DNA from 3 places in the Streptomyces sp. NPDC059371 genome. Region 2 is predicted to be linked to each of the others. Evidence: riboswitches for the same ligand, from Rfam matches in the RefSeq annotation. Region 2 holds a riboswitch; each other region holds the start of a gene.
What was found. Region 2 has a riboswitch for S-adenosylmethionine ahead of ACFXGX_RS05470 (ABC transporter substrate-binding protein). Riboswitches for the same ligand answer to the same signal wherever they lie in the genome.
Positions count from the first base shown of each region.

Region 1 (5,738 bases), on a different contig from region 2:
TCGACGCTCGGGTGTCCGTGGCGGCGAGGCGGTCTGTGTGCATTGGCGCGGTTACGTCATGCTCTGCACCATGATCGGCAATTGGAGTGCGACGGTCGGCAGGGCGCTGCGGAGCCGGTCCGCGCCGGTGACGTACGCACTGATCGTCCTGTGCTGTCTGATCTTCGTGATCGGTCCCGCCTCGGGGCTCGATCCCGCGTACGGCACCGGGGACGAGCTGCTGGTCGCGCAGCGGGCGTATTTCCGCCGCTGGGGCGTGGTGCCGTCCGCCCTGTTCGACGGGTCGCCGGGCGAGGCGCTCACGCCGGCGACCGCCCTGTTCATCCACGGAAGCTGGCTTCATCTCCTGGGCAACATGCTCTTCTTCTACGTCTTCGGGCTCATGACCGAGGAGCGCATGGGCCATCTGGAGTTCGCCCTCTTCTACCTGGGCTGCGGGTATCTGGCCCTGCTCGGGTACGCCGCCGCCAACGCGACCGCGCAGCAGTCCCTGGTCGGGGCCTCCGGGGCGATCTCCGCGGTGCTCGGCGCGTTCCTCTATCTTTTCCCCAAGGCCCGGGTGACCAGTCTCTTCCCGTTCCTCTTCTTCCTGCCGCTGCGGTTCCCGGCCTGGGTGGTCCTGCCGTTCTGGTTCACCCTGCAGTGGCTGGCGGCGGAGCGCAGCAGCTCGGGTCCCGGGGTCGCCTACCTGGCACACCTCGTGGGCTTCTCGCTGGGTTTCGTCTACGCGTGGGCGCGCTTCCGGCGCCGCCGGGCCGTCGTGCCCGTCCGGGGGGTCCTGCCGGGGCCCCCGGTGGAGCGGCCGGGTCCCGTGGACCGCGAGTAGGGTGAGATCCCCAGCAGCGGCCCCTAGGGAGAGAACCAGCCGTGATCACCGCGATCGTCCTCATCAAGACCAGCGTGGACCGCATCCCCGAGATCGCCGAGTCGATCGCGTCGCTGGAGAGCGTCAGCGAGGTCTTCTCCGTCACCGGCACCTACGACCTGATCGCCATGGTCCGGGTCCAGGCCCACGACGACCTGGCGGACGTGATCCCCGGCAAGATCAGCAAGATCCCGGGTGTCGAGGCGACGGACACGCACGTGGCGTTCCGTACGTACTCCCAGCACGACCTGGAGGCGGCGTTCGCGATCGGTCTCGACTCCTGACCGACGCGGCGCCGCCTCCGGGCGGAGCTGCCTCGGGCGTCAGACGGCCGGGACGCAGCGGCCGTCCTCGGTGCGGTACTGCCAGCGCGCGCCGTCCCTGACGAGTTCGCGCACCGCGCGGACGAACCGCTCGACGTGCTCGTCGGGGGTGCCGGCCCCGAAGCTGACGCGGATGGCGTTGAGGGACTTCTCGCCGGGGGCCGCCTCGGGGGCTCCGCACTCCCCCGCGGTCTCCGGGTCGCTGCCGAGCAGTGTGCGGACGAGCGGGTGGGCGCAGAAGAGGCCGTCGCGTACCCCGATGCCGTACTCGGCGGAGAGCGCGGCCGCGAAGTGCGAGCTGTTCCAGCCCTCGACGACGAAGGAGATGACGCCGACCCGCGGGGCGTCGTCACCGAAGAGGGAGAGGACGCGGACCTCGGGGACCTCGGCGAGTCCCTCGCGGACGGTGCGGATCAGGTGCTGCTCGCGGGCGAGCAGGTTGTCGAAGCCCTCGTCGGTGAGCGCCTTGCAGGCCGACGCGATCGAGTAGGCGCCGATGACGTTCGGCGAGCCGGCCTCGTGGCGGGCGGCGCTGTCGTGCCACTCCACGTCCACGCCGCCGTCCGCGCGCCGGGTGACCTTGCGGCTGGCCCCGCCGCCCGCGAGGTAGGGGTCGGCCTCGCGCAGCCAGTCGGAGCGGCCCGCGAGGACACCGGAGCCGAAGGGCGCGTACAGCTTGTGCCCGGAGAAGGCGACCCAGTCGACGTCGAGGTCCTGGAGCGACACCGGGTGGTGCGGGGCGAGCTGCGCCGCGTCGAGGACGATGCGGGCGCCGTGGGCGTGCGCGGCCGTGGCCAGCTCCCGCACCGGCCACAGCTCACCGGTGACGTTCGAGGCTCCGGTGACGCAGACCAGGGCCGGTCCGTGAGGGTCACGGGCGGCGAGGGCGCGCTCCAGGGTCTCGACGGCCTCGGCGGGGGTGCGCGGGGCGTTCAGGTAGGTCACCCGGGCGTCGCGCCAGGGCAGCAGCGAGGCGTGGTGCTCGGTCTCGAAGACGAAGACCTGGCAGCCGGCCGGGAGGGCCGCGGCGAGCAGGTTGAGCGAGTCGGTGGTGGAGCGGGTGAAGACCACCTGGTCGGCGGCGCGGCAGTCGAGGAACTCCGCGACGGTCCTGCGGGCGTTCTCGAAGAGGTCGGTGGAGAGCTGCGAGAGGTATCCGGCGCCCCGGTGGACGCTGCCGTAGTACGGCGCGTACGCGGCCACGTCGTCCCACACCCGCTGGAGGGCGGGCGCGCTGGCGGCGTAGTCGAGAGCCGCGTAGGTCACCTCGCCGCCGGTGACGAGCGGGACGGTGACATCCCGGCCGAGAACGGGCAAGGGGGCACAAACGGTCTGGTCGGCGGCAACGGTGGAAACAGACATGGCGAGCTCCTGTGAGAGGCAGGCGGAATCACCGCGCGAGCCGGCCGCCGGAAGACGGCGCTCAGCGCGGGAAAAGGGTGAAAAGGGCGTGCGGAGGCGGGGCTCGGCGCCCTAACGCATTCGCTTGCTCACAGAAGGCTCCCTCGAACGACCAGGACCCCTGGTTGTCCGCCCGGAGAGCGGGAGGGGTCCGCGCTTGCCGTAGGCCTCGCTGCCTACGACCTGGTCTTCACCCGGGGCACCCCGCCACGGACGGAGGGTTGCCGGACAGCCGGCCGGGGCCTGATGGCTGTCACTCATGACCTGGTACAGCATCTTGCCAGAGGATCTTCCCCGCGCAAGACGCAGTCCACGATCCGGACTGCGTCTCGCGCGGGATCCCGGGTGGCTCAGGCGTTGCTGGCGGCCACCCAGCGCTCCAGGGTGCGCTTGGCGGCGCCGGAGTCGATCGCCTCGGCGGCCTTCTCCATTCCGGCGCGGAGTTGGTCGGCGAGCGGCGCGCCGGCCGGCGACAGGGCCACCAGGGCGGCCGCCGAGTTCAGCAGGACCGCGTCCCGTACGGGCCCCTTCTCGCCGTCCAGGAGGCGCCGGGCGACCTCCGCGTTGTACGAGGCGTCGGCGCCCCGCAGGGCCTCCACCGGGACGATGTCGAGCCCTACGTCGCGGGGGTCGAAGCGCTCCTCGGTGACCTTGCCGTCGCGGACGACCCAGACGTGGGAACCGCCGGTGGTGGTCAGCTCGTCGAGGCCGTCGTCGCCGCGGAAGACGAGCGAGGAGTTGCCGCGCTCGGCGAACACGCCCGCCACGATCGGCGCCATCCGGGCATCGGCGACGCCGACCGCCTGGGCCTTCACCCGCGCCGGGTTGGTCAGCGGTCCGAGCACGTTGAAGGTGGTCCGGATGCCCAACTGGCCGCGGGCCGCCGCCACATGACGCAGCGCCGGGTGGAACTTGACCGCGAAGCAGAAGGTGATCCCGGCCTCCTCGGCCACCTGGGCGACCCGGCTCACCGGCAGTTGGAGATTGACGCCGAGCTTCTCCAGGACGTCCGACGCCCCGGACGCGGAGGACGCCGCCCGGTTGCCGTGCTTGACGACCTTGGCGCCGGTGCCGGCCACCACGATCGAGGACATCGTGGAGATGTTGACGGTCTTCGCGCCGTCGCCGCCCGTTCCGACGATGTCGACGGTGTGTCCGGGCACCTCGATCACATTGGCGTGCTCGTACATCGCCCGGACGAGTCCGGCGATCTCCTGGACGGTCTCGCCCTTGGCCCGCAGGGCCACCACGAACCCGGCGATCTGCGCGTCGGTCGCCTCGCCGCGCATGATGCGGTCCATGGCCCAGGCCGTGTCGTCCGCGCTCTGGTCGCGGCCTTCGAGCAGTCCGTTCAGTACCGCGGGCCAGGAACGGCCCGCCGCGGTGTCGCCTCCAGCGGGGTTCACAGCGCTCATGGTCGCTCCTGGGTTCGTGGGTCACGCGGTCGCGGGTGACACGGGTCGTGGGTGACGCGGGGTGGATCGCCCCGCACCACCGGGTGAGTCCACCCTATCCAGCCCGGGGGACGGCAAAGAGCCCCGTCCGTGTCATGGACGGGGCTCAAGCCGTGGCGATCAGCCGGGGATCAGTGGTGGCCGTGGCCGCTCGCGATCTCCTTGTACTCCTCGACGGTGGGCTTGGGGATCTGGCCTTCCTCCCCGTAGAAGCCCTGGCTCATCTTGGCGCGCAGCTTCTGCGTGCCCGAGACCTTGCGCTCGACACCGTTCTCGTCGACCGTCGGGCCGATCTCGGCCGGCTTGTACTGGTCGTGCGCGGTGAGCGTGTGCAGCGCGTCCTGGCTGAGCGGCTCGTGGACCTCGATGAACTCACCGTGCGGCAGGCGCTTGATGATGCCCGACTCGCGGCCGTGCAGCACCTTGTCCCGGTCCCGGCGCTGGAGGCCGAGGCAGATCCGCTTGGTGGCGATGAAGGTCAGCACCGGTACGACGAAGAAGGCGATCCGCACGAACCAGGTGATCGAGTTGATCGCCAGGTGGAAGTGCGTGGCCCAGATGTCGTTGCCGCCGCCGACGAGCAGGACGAAGTACCAGCTGATCCAGGCGACACCGAACGCGGTCCGGGTCGGGACGTTGCGCGGGCGGTCCAGGATGTGGTGCTCGCGCTTGTCGCCGGTGACCCAGGACTCGATGAACGGGTAGACCGCGATCGCGACCAGGACCAGCGGGAAGATGACCAGCGGGATGAACACGCCCAGGACGAGCGTGTGACCCCAGAGGTTGATCTCCCAGCCCGGCATGACACGGATCAGGCCTTCGGAGAAGCCCATGTACCAGTCGGGCTGGGCGCCCGTGGACACCTGGTCCGGACGGTAGGGGCCCAACGACCAGATCGGGTTGATCGAGGCGATCGCCGCGATGGCCGCGATGACACCGAAGACCAGGAAGAAGAAGCCTCCGGCCTTGGCCATGTAGACCGGCAGCAGCGGCATGCCGACGACGTTGTTGTTCGTCTTGCCGGGGCCCGCGAACTGCGTGTGCTTGTGGTAGAAGACCAGGATCAGGTGGCCGACGACCAGGCCGAGCATGATGCCCGGCAGCAGCAGCACGTGCACCGAGTAGAAGCGGGCCACGAAGTCGCCGCCCGGGAACTCGCCGCCGAACAGGAAGAACGACAGGTACGTGCCGACGATCGGCACGGACAGGACCGCGCCCTCCATGAAGCGGACACCGGTGCCGGAGAGCAGGTCGTCCGGGAGCGAGTAACCGGTGAAGCCGGTGAACATGCCGAGGACGAACAGCAGGAACCCGAAGACCCAGTTGACCTCACGGGGCTTGCGGAACGCACCCGTGAAGAACACGCGCATCATGTGCACGAACATGCCGGCGAGGAAGACCAGCGCGGCCCAGTGGTGGATCTGACGGATCAGCAGACCACCGCGCACATCGAAGGAGATGTGCATGGTCGAGTTGAACGCCTCGGACATCAGCTGGCCCTGCAGCGGGACGTAGCTGCCGTGGTACTCCACCTCGTTCATCGAGGGGTGGAAGAACAGGGTCAGGTACACACCCGTGAGGATGATGATGATGAAGCTGTAGAGGCAGATCTCACCCAGCATGAACGACCAGTGGTCGGGGAAGATCTTGCGCATGTTGGACTTGGCCAGGGAGTAGATCCCGAGACGGCCGTCC
Region 1 is NZ_JBHYXD010000005.1:112,270-118,007, reverse strand. Features, by position in the region: gene ACFXGX_RS05020 (rhomboid family intramembrane serine protease) at 71-826, shown strand; gene ACFXGX_RS05015 (Lrp/AsnC family transcriptional regulator) at 868-1,149, shown strand; gene ACFXGX_RS05010 (aminotransferase class V-fold PLP-dependent enzyme) at 1,189-2,550, opposite strand; SAM riboswitch class IV at 2,738-2,854, opposite strand; gene trpD (anthranilate phosphoribosyltransferase) at 2,940-4,004, opposite strand; gene ACFXGX_RS05000 (cytochrome bc complex cytochrome b subunit) at 4,175-5,738, opposite strand, start outside.
Region 1: it holds a riboswitch for S-adenosylmethionine, as region 2 does, so the genes downstream of both, ACFXGX_RS05010 (aminotransferase class V-fold PLP-dependent enzyme) here and ACFXGX_RS05470 (ABC transporter substrate-binding protein) in region 2, are expected to answer to the same signal.

Region 2 (5,738 bases):
CGCATCACAAGACTGACATACAGCCGTCACACTCGAACGGAATGCGGGCTCACCGGCCGCCCGTTCCACCTGACATGACTGTTGGAGTAGCACTCAACGCATCCGACGCGCAGAACCAGGTGGACGCCAGTGTGCACCTGGCCCAGGAAGCCGCCGCGGCCGGTCTGCGGTCGGTATGGTTCGGCCAGACCTTCGGCGCGGACTCACCCCAACTCGCCGCGCTCGTCGGGCGGGCGGTACCGGAACTCCATGTGGGCACCTCCGCGATCCCCGTCTTCGGCCGCCACCCGCTGCTGGTCTCCAGTCAGGCGCAGACCGCCCAGGCCGCGACCCACGGCCGCTACCACCTCGGCCTGGCCCTGGGCACGAAACTGCTGACGGAGACCGGCTTCGGCCTGCCCTTCGAGCGTCCCATCGCCCGTCTGCGCGAATTCCTCACCGTGCTGCGCCAGTTGACCGAGACCGGCACAGCCGACTTCCGCGGTGAGCTGCTCAGCGCCACGACTCCGCTGTCCGCACGTGTACCGGGCGCCGAGTCGGGTGTTCCGCTGCTGGTCGCCGCGATGGGGCCGCAGGCGCTCCGGGTCAGCGGTGAGCTCGCGGACGGGATCCTGCCCTACCTCGCGGGACCGCGCGCCCTCGCGGAGCACATCGTGCCCGCCGTCACGGCCTCGGCGGAGGCCGCCGGACGGCCCGCGCCCCGGATCGTGGCGCTGGTGCCCGGCGTGGTCACGGGCGATGTGGACGCGGTGCGGGCGAAAGCCACCGAGAGCCTCTCGTTCTACGAGCAGATCCCGTCCTACGCCCGGGTCATCGAACTGTCCGGCGGCCGCAGAGCCGCGGATCTGGCCGTGATCGGCGACGAGAAGACGCTCGAGGCCGAGGTACGGCGCTACCGCGACGCGGGCGCCACCGAGGTCGTGTTCTCGGCCACCGAGATCGCGGGAGCGGCGGACCGGCGCCGTACGTGGGCGCTCCTCGGCGAACTCGCCGCCTGATGCGAACTCGGCGCCCGAGCCCGTCGGCCCACCGGCGTACCCACCCCGCCGACCCGCCACGAGCCGAGCCCCAACGGCCGACCCACCGATTCACCGACCGCTCCGAAGAATCCCCGCATCGCCGCACGAGGACGAACCTCACGCGGTCTGTACCGAAGGAGAGCTCATGACCAGCGAGGCGACCAGCACGGACCTCCACGCCTTCACCGAGCAGTGGCTGGACTGGTACCGCGGACAGGAAGCCCGGCTCGCCGCCCCGCACGGGTTCCTGGCGATCACCGGTCTGCACTGGCTCGACGACCGGCCGCAGCGCTTCCCCGACGCGCCCGGCGCATGGCACACCGGACCCGACGGGGTCGTGGTGACCCTCGACGACGGTGACGAACTGGTCGTCGGCGGGACTCCGGTGCGCGGTGAGCACCGTTTCGGCGTGCTGCCCGAACGCGGTGGCGTCGACGCGATCTGGAAGGACGCCGTCATCGAGGTCGCCAAGCGGGGCGGTCACGACATCGTGCGCCCCCGGCACCCGGACGCCCCGCTGCTCAAGGCCTTCACCGGGACGCCTGCCTACGCCCCCGACCCGCACTGGGCCGTGACGGGCCGTTACGTCCCCTTCGACGAGCCGCGTCCCACCACCGTGGGCGCCGCGGTCGAGGGCTTGGAGCACGTGTACGACGCTCCGGGCAGGATCGAGTTCGAGCTGGACGGACGTCCTCTGTCGCTGACGGCGTTCCCCGGACATGTCCCGGGCGGGCTGTCGGTTCTCTTCACCGACGCGACCTCCGGGGTCACCACCTACGCCGCCAACCGGAGCCTGTCCGTCGGGGCTCCCGGCTCCGACGGTACGGTCGTCCTCGACTTCAACCGTGCCACGAACCTGCCGTGCGCCTACACGGACCTGGCCACCTGCCCGCTGCCTCCGGCGGAGAACCGGCTGCCGGTGTCGATCGAGGCGGGTCAGAAGATCCCGCGGGAACGCGGTGGTGCCTGACCACCCTGCTTCCGCCGACGGGGCGTGCTTCCATCGGGCGTCCCGGCGGCGTGGTCGGCCCGGCTCGCTCCGACGGAGTGCGGTGGCTCGCTCCGCCGGACTCCGGTGGCCCGCTCCGCCGGAGTCCGGTGCCGCCATTGACGTAGGTGAGAACCGCTCCGTACGATCACGAACGGCATTGAGTGTCAGCGTCAAGCCCTGGCTCGCTGACCGGCAACCCTCCCCCGCGGTGGGGTGCTCCAGGTGAAAGCCCGGCGGGGATCAGTGACGATCCCCGCAAGCGCGTGGCCCCGTGACCGGGGCCGGACGTATGGAGGACCCTTATGCGGCACGGTGGTGGCCCCGACGCCTCCTTCGCCGTCGCCGTCGTGTTCTCCAGGCTGGCGCGCCGACGTCACATCGATCTGAAGCGCTCGACGAGCTGCTTCTGTCGGGCCTGACGGCACTTTCCGCAGCGCGCGCCGACAGGCCTCCCCGTCGGCGGTCGACGTCCGTGACGCCCACCTGACGCCCACCCGCGTCGGCGTCGAGGAGACGCGCGGACCGTCGACGTCCATGAGGCACGCCGACAGCCGACGTCCGTGACCAGCCGTCGCGGTACGCGTCCTCGCCCGGCTCCCTCTTCCTCCTGATCTCTCCGATCCGCCTTCCGCTTTCCGCCCGGCCCCTGTCCGCAGGCCTTTGCCCGTCACCGGCGTCGCGCCGACGGGCCCGCGCACCCGTGCGCGGTCGTGCCTCGTGCGACGCCCCGTGCCCGGCGACACCAAGAGGAGAACCCTCCGTGAGAGCACGTCCGGACTTCAGATCTCCCCGATGGGCAGCACTCACCGCCCTTCTCACCACCAGCGTGCTGCTGACCGCCTGCGGATCGGGCACCGACGGCTCCGGCACCGGGAGCGGCAAGCCGCGCTCCGGCGGAACCCTGACCTTCGCTGTGGGTTCCGACGCCGGTTGCGTGGATCCCCAGCAGGTCGGCAGCAACGACACGATCTACTCGGTACGCCAGATCGTCGACTCCCTGACGGACCAGGACCCCAAGACCGGCAAGATCGTGCCGTGGCTGGCGAAGAGCTGGGACATCAGTGCCGACGCGACCGCCTTCACCTTCCACCTGCGCTCGGGTGTCACCTTCAGCGACGGGTCCCCGCTGACCGCCCAGGTGGTCAAGGACAATTTCGACGCGGTACCGAGGCTCGGTGTCCTGGGCACCCTGGCCGAGGGCTACCTGAGCGGTGCCAAGAGCACCACAGTGGTGGACCCGCTCACCGTCAAGGTCACCTTCCAGCAGCCCAACGCCCAGTTCCTGCAGGCGACTTCGACGCACTCACTCGGGATCGAGTCGTCCGCGAGCGTGAAGCGGTCCCCGCAGCAGAAGTGCAGTGACGGGGTGGTCGGGTCCGGACCCTTCGTGCTGAAGGGCTACGTGCAGAACCAGTCGGTCACTCTGGCCAAACGCCCCGGCTACGCCTGGGGTTCCTCCCGGTGGAGCAAGAAGGGCGAGGCCTACCTGGACAAGCTGGTGTTCAAGGTGGTGCCGGAAGCGGGCGTACGGGCCGGCAGTCTGCGGTCCGGACAGGTGGACGCGATCGGCAGCGTGGGCCGGGCCGACGAGGCGGCGCTCAAGGGCGGTCAGGTCGCCTTCCAGCGGCGGGCCAACCCCGGCATCACCTTCGGACTCGGCTTCAACAACGCGCGGCCGGTTCTGAAGGACGCCAGAGTCCGCCGGGCCATCCTGTCCGCCATCGACCGGAAGCAGATCGCCGACACCGTCTTCCCCACCGGCACCCGGCCGGCCACCAGCGTCCTCGCGCACACCACACCTGACTACACCAGCCTCGCCTCGGACCTGACCCTCGACACGGCCAAGGCGAAGTCCCTTCTGGACGAAGCCGGTTGGAAGCCGGGCGGCGACGGCACCCGCGTCAAGGACGGCAAGAAGCTGAGCCTGACCATCGACTGGGTTCCCAACGCGGCGACGAACCAGCCCGCGTTGGAGCTGATACAGCAGCAACTGAAGGCTGTGGGAGTCCAGGTGACCCTCAAGCAGCTCCAGCTCCCCCAGCTCACGCCGATCCAGCAGGCGGGCTCGTACGAGGCGATCTGGGGGAACATCACCCGCGCCGACCCCGACATCCTGCGCAGCTCCTTCTCCACGAAGCTGGCCAACTTCTACCGTGTGCCGGCGAGTGACCTGGACACGACCCTGTCCGCTCAGGCCGCGACCACCGACCCGGCCAAGCGCAGCCAACTGGTTTCGCAGGCGCAGCAGTCGATCGTGCGTGACGCCTACAACGTGCCGGTGGTGGAGCTGCAGACCCAGCTGGGTGTGTCCACGAAGGTGCACGGTCTCGCGTTCGACGCCTCCAGCCGGATCCAGTTGCACGACACCTGGATCGGCTGACCCGTGCGCGGCTATGTGATCAAGCGGCTCGCGCAGGCGGCCGGGGTGCTGTGGGCGGCGTACACCGTGTCGTTCCTGGTGCTGGACTTCCTCCCGGGCGACCCCGTCACGGCGATGGCCGGTGCCGGGATGGAGTCGGGGCAGGTCGATCCACGGCAGATCGCCGCCCTGCGGCACGAGTACGGCTTCGACAAGCCGGTGCTCGTGCAGTACGCCGAGTACCTCGGACGGGCGGTGCGCGGGGACTTCGGCGACTCGGTCGCCACCGGCCGGCCGGTCGCTTCGACACTGGCCGACGCGCTGCCCCAGACCCTCCAACTGACCTCGACGGCACTGCTGTTGGCGGTGTTCCTGGGCGGCGGACTGGCGGTGGCGGCGACGTACACCACGCGGCGGTGGCTGCGTCAGTTCCTGTTGTCGCTGCCGCCGCTGGGGGTGTCCGTCCCGACGTTCTGGGTGGGGCTGCTGCTCGTCGAGGCGTTCTCCTTCCGGCTGCACTGGTTTCCGGCGTTCGGCAACGACGGGCTGAGGGGGCTGGTGCTGCCGGCGCTGACACTCGCGGTCCCGACCGGCGCTCAGATCGCGCAGGTGCTGGCCAAGAGCCTGCTCACCGCGCTCGACCAGGCGTATGTGGAGACCGCCCGCGCCAAGGGAGCGGGCCGGTGGCGGGTCCATCTGCGGCACGCGCTGCGCAACGCCTCCCTGCCGGCTCTGACGGTCGTCGGCCTGCTGGTGGGACAACTGATCGCCGGTTCGGTCGTCGTCGAGACGGTGTTCTCCCGTGACGGCCTTGGCCGTGTGACCGCGGCGGCCGTCACGGCCCAGGACATCCCGGTGGTCCAGGGGGTGGTGGCCTTCGGCGCGCTGATCTTCGTGATGACGAATCTGGTCGTCGACCTGGTCTATCCGGTGCTCGATCCGCGGATCGTGGTCGCCTCGGGCGGAAGGGCGGGCGTCGCATGAGTCAGAGCCTTGTCGAGGACCCCACCGAGGCCGCGCTCGGCCTCGCCCGGCCGGTGGGCGGAGCGCCGGATCCCGTACCGGGACGTCGTGTCGGCGTTCGGCGGGTGCTGCGGTTCCTTGTACGCCGTCCCGGCCTGCTGCTGTCGCTCCTCGTCCTCGTCCTGGTGGTGCTGGCCTCGTTCCGGCCGCGGCTGTTCACCTCGCGGGATCCGCTGAAGGGGGTGCCGGCGCAGAACTTCCGCGGTCCGAGCGGCGCGCACTGGTTCGGTACGGACGAGCTGGGACGCGATGTGTTCGCCCGGGTGGTGCACGGAGCCCAGTTGTCGCTGAAGGCCACCCTGATCGCGGTGCTGGTGGCGTTCGTGGTGGGTGGCCTGCTCGGTCT
Region 2 is NZ_JBHYXD010000006.1:15,992-21,729, forward strand. Features, by position in the region: gene ACFXGX_RS05460 (LLM class F420-dependent oxidoreductase) at 75-998, shown strand; gene ACFXGX_RS05465 (DUF1684 domain-containing protein) at 1,165-1,989, shown strand; SAM riboswitch class IV at 2,164-2,278, shown strand; gene ACFXGX_RS05470 (ABC transporter substrate-binding protein) at 2,771-4,390, shown strand; gene ACFXGX_RS05475 (ABC transporter permease) at 4,394-5,353, shown strand; gene ACFXGX_RS05480 (ABC transporter permease) at 5,350-5,738, shown strand, end outside.

Region 3 (5,738 bases), on a different contig from region 2:
GGTCGTCGAGGAGCTGCCGGTACGCCAGCAGTCCCCGCACGATGTTCTTGGACAGCTCGGTCCGGTCGACGCGCACGATCGTCCTGCGGTCCGCGCCGATCTCCTCGCGCAGCGCGGCCATCCGTTCCCCGACGTCCGCGCGGTGCGAGCGCTCGCGCAGGAACTCGGCGTCCGCGCCGAGGCCGTGCACGCCGACGCGGGTCTCGCGCACCGGCGGCCGGGCGCCGTCCAGGTGCTCGATCGTGCGGGAGGCGCCGCCCGAGGGCCAGGTGGCCCGGTAGCGGCCGGCCTCGGTCCCCTCCGCGCAGCGCATGAAGGCGGTGGCCCACCGCCAGGTCAGGAAGGCCACCCGGTCCGCGCCGAGCATGCCCGCCATCAGCTCCGCGCGGATGTCGTCGGGGAGCATCCGGAAGTAGTCCTCGGGCGCCCACGGGGTGTGGGAGAAGTGACCGATGCGCAGGTCGGGGCGCAGCTCGCGGAGCATCCCGGGCACCAGGCACAGGTGGTAGTCCTGGACCAGCACGGCCGCGCCGTCGGCCGCCTCCTCGGCCAGCGCCTCGGCGAAGGCGCGGTTGTAGGTCCGGTACGACTCCCACTGGCGCCGGAACTCCGCGTCGAAGACCGGCTCCAGCGGGGTCTGGTAGAGCAGGTGGTGGACGAACCACAGCACGGAGTTGGCGATGCCGTTGTACGCGTCGGCGTGCGTGGCGGCGTCGATGGCCAGCATCCGTACGCCGTCCTCGTGGACTCCGCGCCGGACGGCCTCCCGGTCGCCGTCGCCGAGGGCGGAGCAGACCCAGAGGGCGCCCGCGTCCGGCCCGATCGCCGAGAGTCCCGAGACGAGGCCGCCGCCGCCGCGTCTGGCGTGCAGCGAGTCGTCCTCCCGTACCTCGTAGGTGACCGGGCCGCGGTTGGAGGCGACCAGAATCCTGTGGGCACCGTGCGTTGAAGCCATGCCTCGAAACCTAGCCCCGTCTCGAAACGCTCAAACGCGCCCTTCGGCCGTATGCGATCGGCGGCCGTCGGCGCCGGACTACGCGGCTCTGCGCGTCTGGTACTCGGAGATTTCGCTCATCGGCGGCCTTTCCTCCGTGTCCACGGAGTACGTGCGCGGCCGGAAACCGTCGCGGTCGCGCTCGAACTGGGTGAGGGCGGGGCGGATCAGGTGTCCGCGCGCGAGCCGGAGCTGTGCGGTGCGGTAGATCGCGGCGGCCATGCGGCCGAGTGCCTGGCCGTCCTGGTGGCGGTGCTTGCGGACCCCGACGTCGACCTGGGCGAGGGCGTCCAGTCCCACCAGGTGCAGGGCGTCGACGAGCATGCCCAGTTCGACGCCGTAGCCGACGGGGAAGGGGAGCTGTTCGAGCAGCGAGCGGCGGGCCGCGTACTCGCCGCCAAGCGGCTGGACGAAGCCCGCGAGCTGCGGCCAGTGCATGTTCAGGAGCGGGCGGGCCATCAGCTCGGTGACCCGGCCGCCCTGCCCGCCGCCGCCGGCCAGCGGGCGGTCGTACATGGCCTTGACCAGGTCGACGCCGGGTTCGGTGAGCAGCGGGCCCACGATTCCGGAGACGAAGTCGGACGAGAACTCCTTGAGGTCCGCGTCGATGAAGCAGACGATGTCACCGCTCGTCACGAGCAGCGACCGCCAGAGCACCTCGCCCTTGCCGGGCACGGCCGGGATCCGCGGGAGGATGTCGTCGCGGTGGACGACGCGAGCGCCCGCGGCGGCGGCGACCGCGGCGGTGCGGTCGGTCGAGCCGGAGTCGACGACGACGATCTCGTCGACGAGGGGCACCTGCTGCATCAGGTCGTGGCGGATGATCGCGACGATCTCTCCGACCGTCTCCTCCTCGTTGAGCGCGGGCAGCACGACACTCACCGTCGACCCGGTGACGCGCTTGGCTGCCATGATCCTGTGGAGCGGGCGGTCGGTCGCGGACCAGGAGCGTGTGCTCAGCCAGCTTTCGACTTCTCTCAGCACCGTCTGCGGCTCCTCACTGTCTGATCACACGCTCTCATCGGCGTGCCCGCTGCGGCCAGCGGCAGATCGATTGCCGTCGTCTCGCGGTTCGGACGACTATCTCAACTGTCCTGGCCTTCGGTTACAGTCTTGAACAACGCGCATGACCATCGCATGTCCTGGATCGTCGGCGCGTATCGTGTTCAACAGTTCAACAATCAAATACCGCTCATCCAGAGGGGCAGAGGGATACGGCCCGATGAAGCCCCGGCAACCCTCCAGCCGGTCTCGTACCGATCGATGTCGATCGCGTCGCGAGGCTCCCGGCTTGGGAAGGTGCCAAATCCGTCTCACGGCGAAGTGCGCCGTGAGGAAGATGAGGAGAAAGGGCCTCGCCTCCATGGCTGCGCAGACAGTTGCAAGCACCACGAACTCCACCGACGCGGTAGACCTCGGACCGGCCTCGGCGCTTTCCTGCCGCGAGTGCGGACACCGCGTCCCGCTCGGCCCGGTCTTCGCCTGCGAGGAGTGTTTCGGCCCGCTGGAGATCGCCTACGACTTCTCGGCCTACGACACCGAAGAACTCCGCAAGCGCATCGAAGCGGGACCCGCGAACATCTGGCGTTACGCGCCGCTGCTGCCCGTCCCCGCGGACGTGGCGGACAAGCCGAACATCAATCCCGGCTGGACCAAGCTCGTCCAGGCCGACAACCTCGCCCGCGAGCTCGGCGTCGACGCCGGAAAGCTCTTCGTCAAGGACGACTCCGGCAACCCGACGCACTCCTTCAAGGACCGCGTCGTCGCCCAGGCCATCGAAGCGGCCCGCGCCTTCGGATTCACCACCCTCTCCTGCTCCTCCACCGGCAACCTCGCCGGAGCGGTGGGAGCCGCGGCGGCCCGCGCCGGCTTCCGTTCCTGCGTGTTCATCCCGCACGACCTGGAGCAGGGCAAGGTCGTCATGGCCGCGGTCTACGGCGGCGAGCTCGTCGGCATCGAGGGCAACTACGACGACGTGAACCGTTTCTGCTCCGAGCTGATCGGCGACCCGGCCGGCGAGGGCTGGGGCTTCGTCAACGTCAACCTGCGGCCCTACTACGCCGAGGGCTCCAAGACCCTGGCGTACGAGATCTGCGAGCAGCTCGGCTGGAGGCTTCCCGACCAGCTCGTCGTGCCGATCGCCTCCGGCTCCCAGCTCACGAAGATCGACAAGGGGCTCCAAGAGCTGATCAAGCTCGGCCTCGTCGAGGACAAGCCGTACAAGATCTTCGGGGCCCAGGCGGAGGGCTGCTCCCCGGTGTCCGTCGCCTACAAGGCCGGCCACGACGTCGTACGGCCGCAGAAGCCGGACACCATCGCCAAGTCGCTCGCCATCGGCAACCCGGCGGACGGCCCGTACGTGCTCGACATCGCCCGGCGCACCGGCGGCGCGGTGGAGGACGTGAACGACGAGCAGATCGTCGACGCGATCAAGCTGCTCGCGCGCACCGAGGGCATCTTCGCGGAGACGGCGGGCGGTGTGACCGTCGGTGTCACCCGCAAGCTGATCGAGAACGGTCTCCTGGACCCGGCCCTCACCACGGTCGTGCTGAACACCGGCGACGGCCTCAAGACTCTGGACGCGGTGGCCTCCGACACCGGACTGACCGCGACCATCCGCCCGAACCTCGACTCCTTCCGAGAGGCTGGCCTCGCATCATGAGCGTCAACGTCCGCATCCCCACCATCCTGCGCACCTACACCGGTGGTGCCGCCGAGGTGACGGCCGAGGGCGCGACCCTCGCCGAGGTCATCAGCGACCTGGAGAAGAAGCACACGGGCATCGCCGCGCGCGTCCTGGACGACCAGGGCAAGCTGCGCCGCTTCGTCAACGTGTACGTCAACGACGACGACGTGCGCTTCGAGCAGGGCCTGGAGACGGCGACTCCGGACGGCGTGGGCGTCTCGATCATTCCGGCCGTCGCCGGAGGCTGATCGTTACCCTCGGTAATGCCGAACACATTGCGTTCACAGAATTGCCCCTTCCGTGAGACAAGCGGAGGGGGCAATTCTGTAGGGTTGAACGCGCTAGAGTTGGGGAAGTCGCTCCAATTTTGATGTTGGTTTCATGCCGGGCGCATATGAGTGACCGTTCGGCGGGCGACAAGAAGTAGCCAAAGTGGCTCACCTTTTTGGGCACTTTATGGCATTTACGGGGCCCGACTTGCCCTGAATCCTTGCGCATTCTCCGCATATCATTGATCGGCCATGCCCAGAATTCTCGTCCGATTGACCTGTTGCAGAGGGCAGTTGGACAGATACATTCAGCCGCGGTCGACGCGTTCCGGCGCACACCCCCAACCGTTGGGGGGTGAGGTCTGACCCGGATCCGCGAAGTGTGGATCTGTGCAAGGGCCAGTAATAGGGGAGTTAGGCATGGCTCAGGGCACCGTCAAGTGGTTCAACGCGGAGAAGGGGTACGGCTTCATCGCGGTCGACGGTGGTGCGGACGTCTTCGTGCACTACAGCGCGATTCAGATGGACGGCTACCGCACCCTTGAAGAGGGTCAGCGAGTGGAGTTCGAGATCTCGCAGGGCCAGAAGGGTCCGCAGGCGGACATGGTCAAACTCGCCGTCTGATCGGGCGCGAACGACCACCGACTCACTCACGCACGAGGGGCCCGCATCCCACCAGGGATGCGGGCCCCTCGTGCGTCCCCGGTCGGCCTCCCCGCCCCGCGTACGCCCGCGCGCCCTCGGCGTGGACCCGTGCGGGGACTGGGCCAGGGGGCTGTTTTCGTGAGAGGCGCTTGCACTCGCAGGGGTCGAGTGCTAATCATTGGCGTTAGCACTCTCCCAGTGAGAGTGACAGAACTTGGATCGGGCCGGCGAGGCCCGCGGGCCTGTGGGGCAAGGAACCACAAGGCTTGCAGGCCGTCCGTCGCGGGCGCGGGCGCGATCCGGAGCAATCCACCCCGTCCGGGAGGACCACTTCACATGGCCAAGATCATCGCGTTCGACGAGGAGGCACGGCGCGGCCTCGAGCGCGGCATGAACCAGCTCGCGGACGCCGTCAAGGTGACGCTCGGCCCCAAGGGCCGCAACGTCGTCCTCGAGAAGAAGTGGGGCGCCCCCACGATCACCAACGATGGTGTCTCCATCGCCAAGGAGATCGAGCTCGAGGACCCGTACGAGAAGATCGGCGCCGAGCTGGTCAAGGAAGTCGCCAAGAAGACGGACGACGTCGCCGGTGACGGTACGACCACGGCGACCGTTCTCGCCCAGGCGCTCGTCCGCGAGGGCCTGCGCAACGTCGCCGCCGGCGCCAACCCGATGGCTCTCAAGCGCGGTATCGAGAAGGCCGTCGAGGCCGTCTCCGGTGCCCTGCTGGAGCAGGCGAAGGATGTCGAGACCAAGGAGCAGATCGCTTCCACGGCCTCCATCTCCGCCGCCGACACCCAGATCGGCGAGCTCATCGCCGAGGCGATGGACAAGGTCGGCAAGGAAGGCGTCATCACCGTCGAGGAGTCCCAGACCTTCGGTCTGGAGCTGGAACTCACCGAGGGTATGCGCTTCGACAAGGGCTACATCTCGGCGTACTTCGCCACCGACATGGAGCGTATGGAGGCCGTCCTCGACGACCCGTACATCCTGATCGCGAACTCCAAGATCGCGAACGTGAAGGACCTGCTCCCGCTCCTCGAGAAGGTCATGCAGGGCGGCAAGCCGCTGCTGATCATCGCCGAGGACGTCGAGGGCGAGGCCCTGTCGACCCTGGTCGTCAACAAGATCCGTGGCACCTTCA
Region 3 is NZ_JBHYXD010000009.1:35,970-41,707, reverse strand. Features, by position in the region: gene ACFXGX_RS07880 (trehalose-6-phosphate synthase) at 1-955, opposite strand, end outside; gene ACFXGX_RS07875 (glucosyl-3-phosphoglycerate synthase) at 1,034-1,978, opposite strand; SAM riboswitch class I at 2,184-2,340, shown strand; gene thrC (threonine synthase) at 2,358-3,656, shown strand; gene ACFXGX_RS07865 (MoaD/ThiS family protein) at 3,653-3,928, shown strand; gene ACFXGX_RS07860 (cold-shock protein) at 4,370-4,573, shown strand; gene groL (chaperonin GroEL) at 4,931-5,738, shown strand, end outside.
Region 3: it holds a riboswitch for S-adenosylmethionine, as region 2 does, so the genes downstream of both, thrC (threonine synthase) here and ACFXGX_RS05470 (ABC transporter substrate-binding protein) in region 2, are expected to answer to the same signal.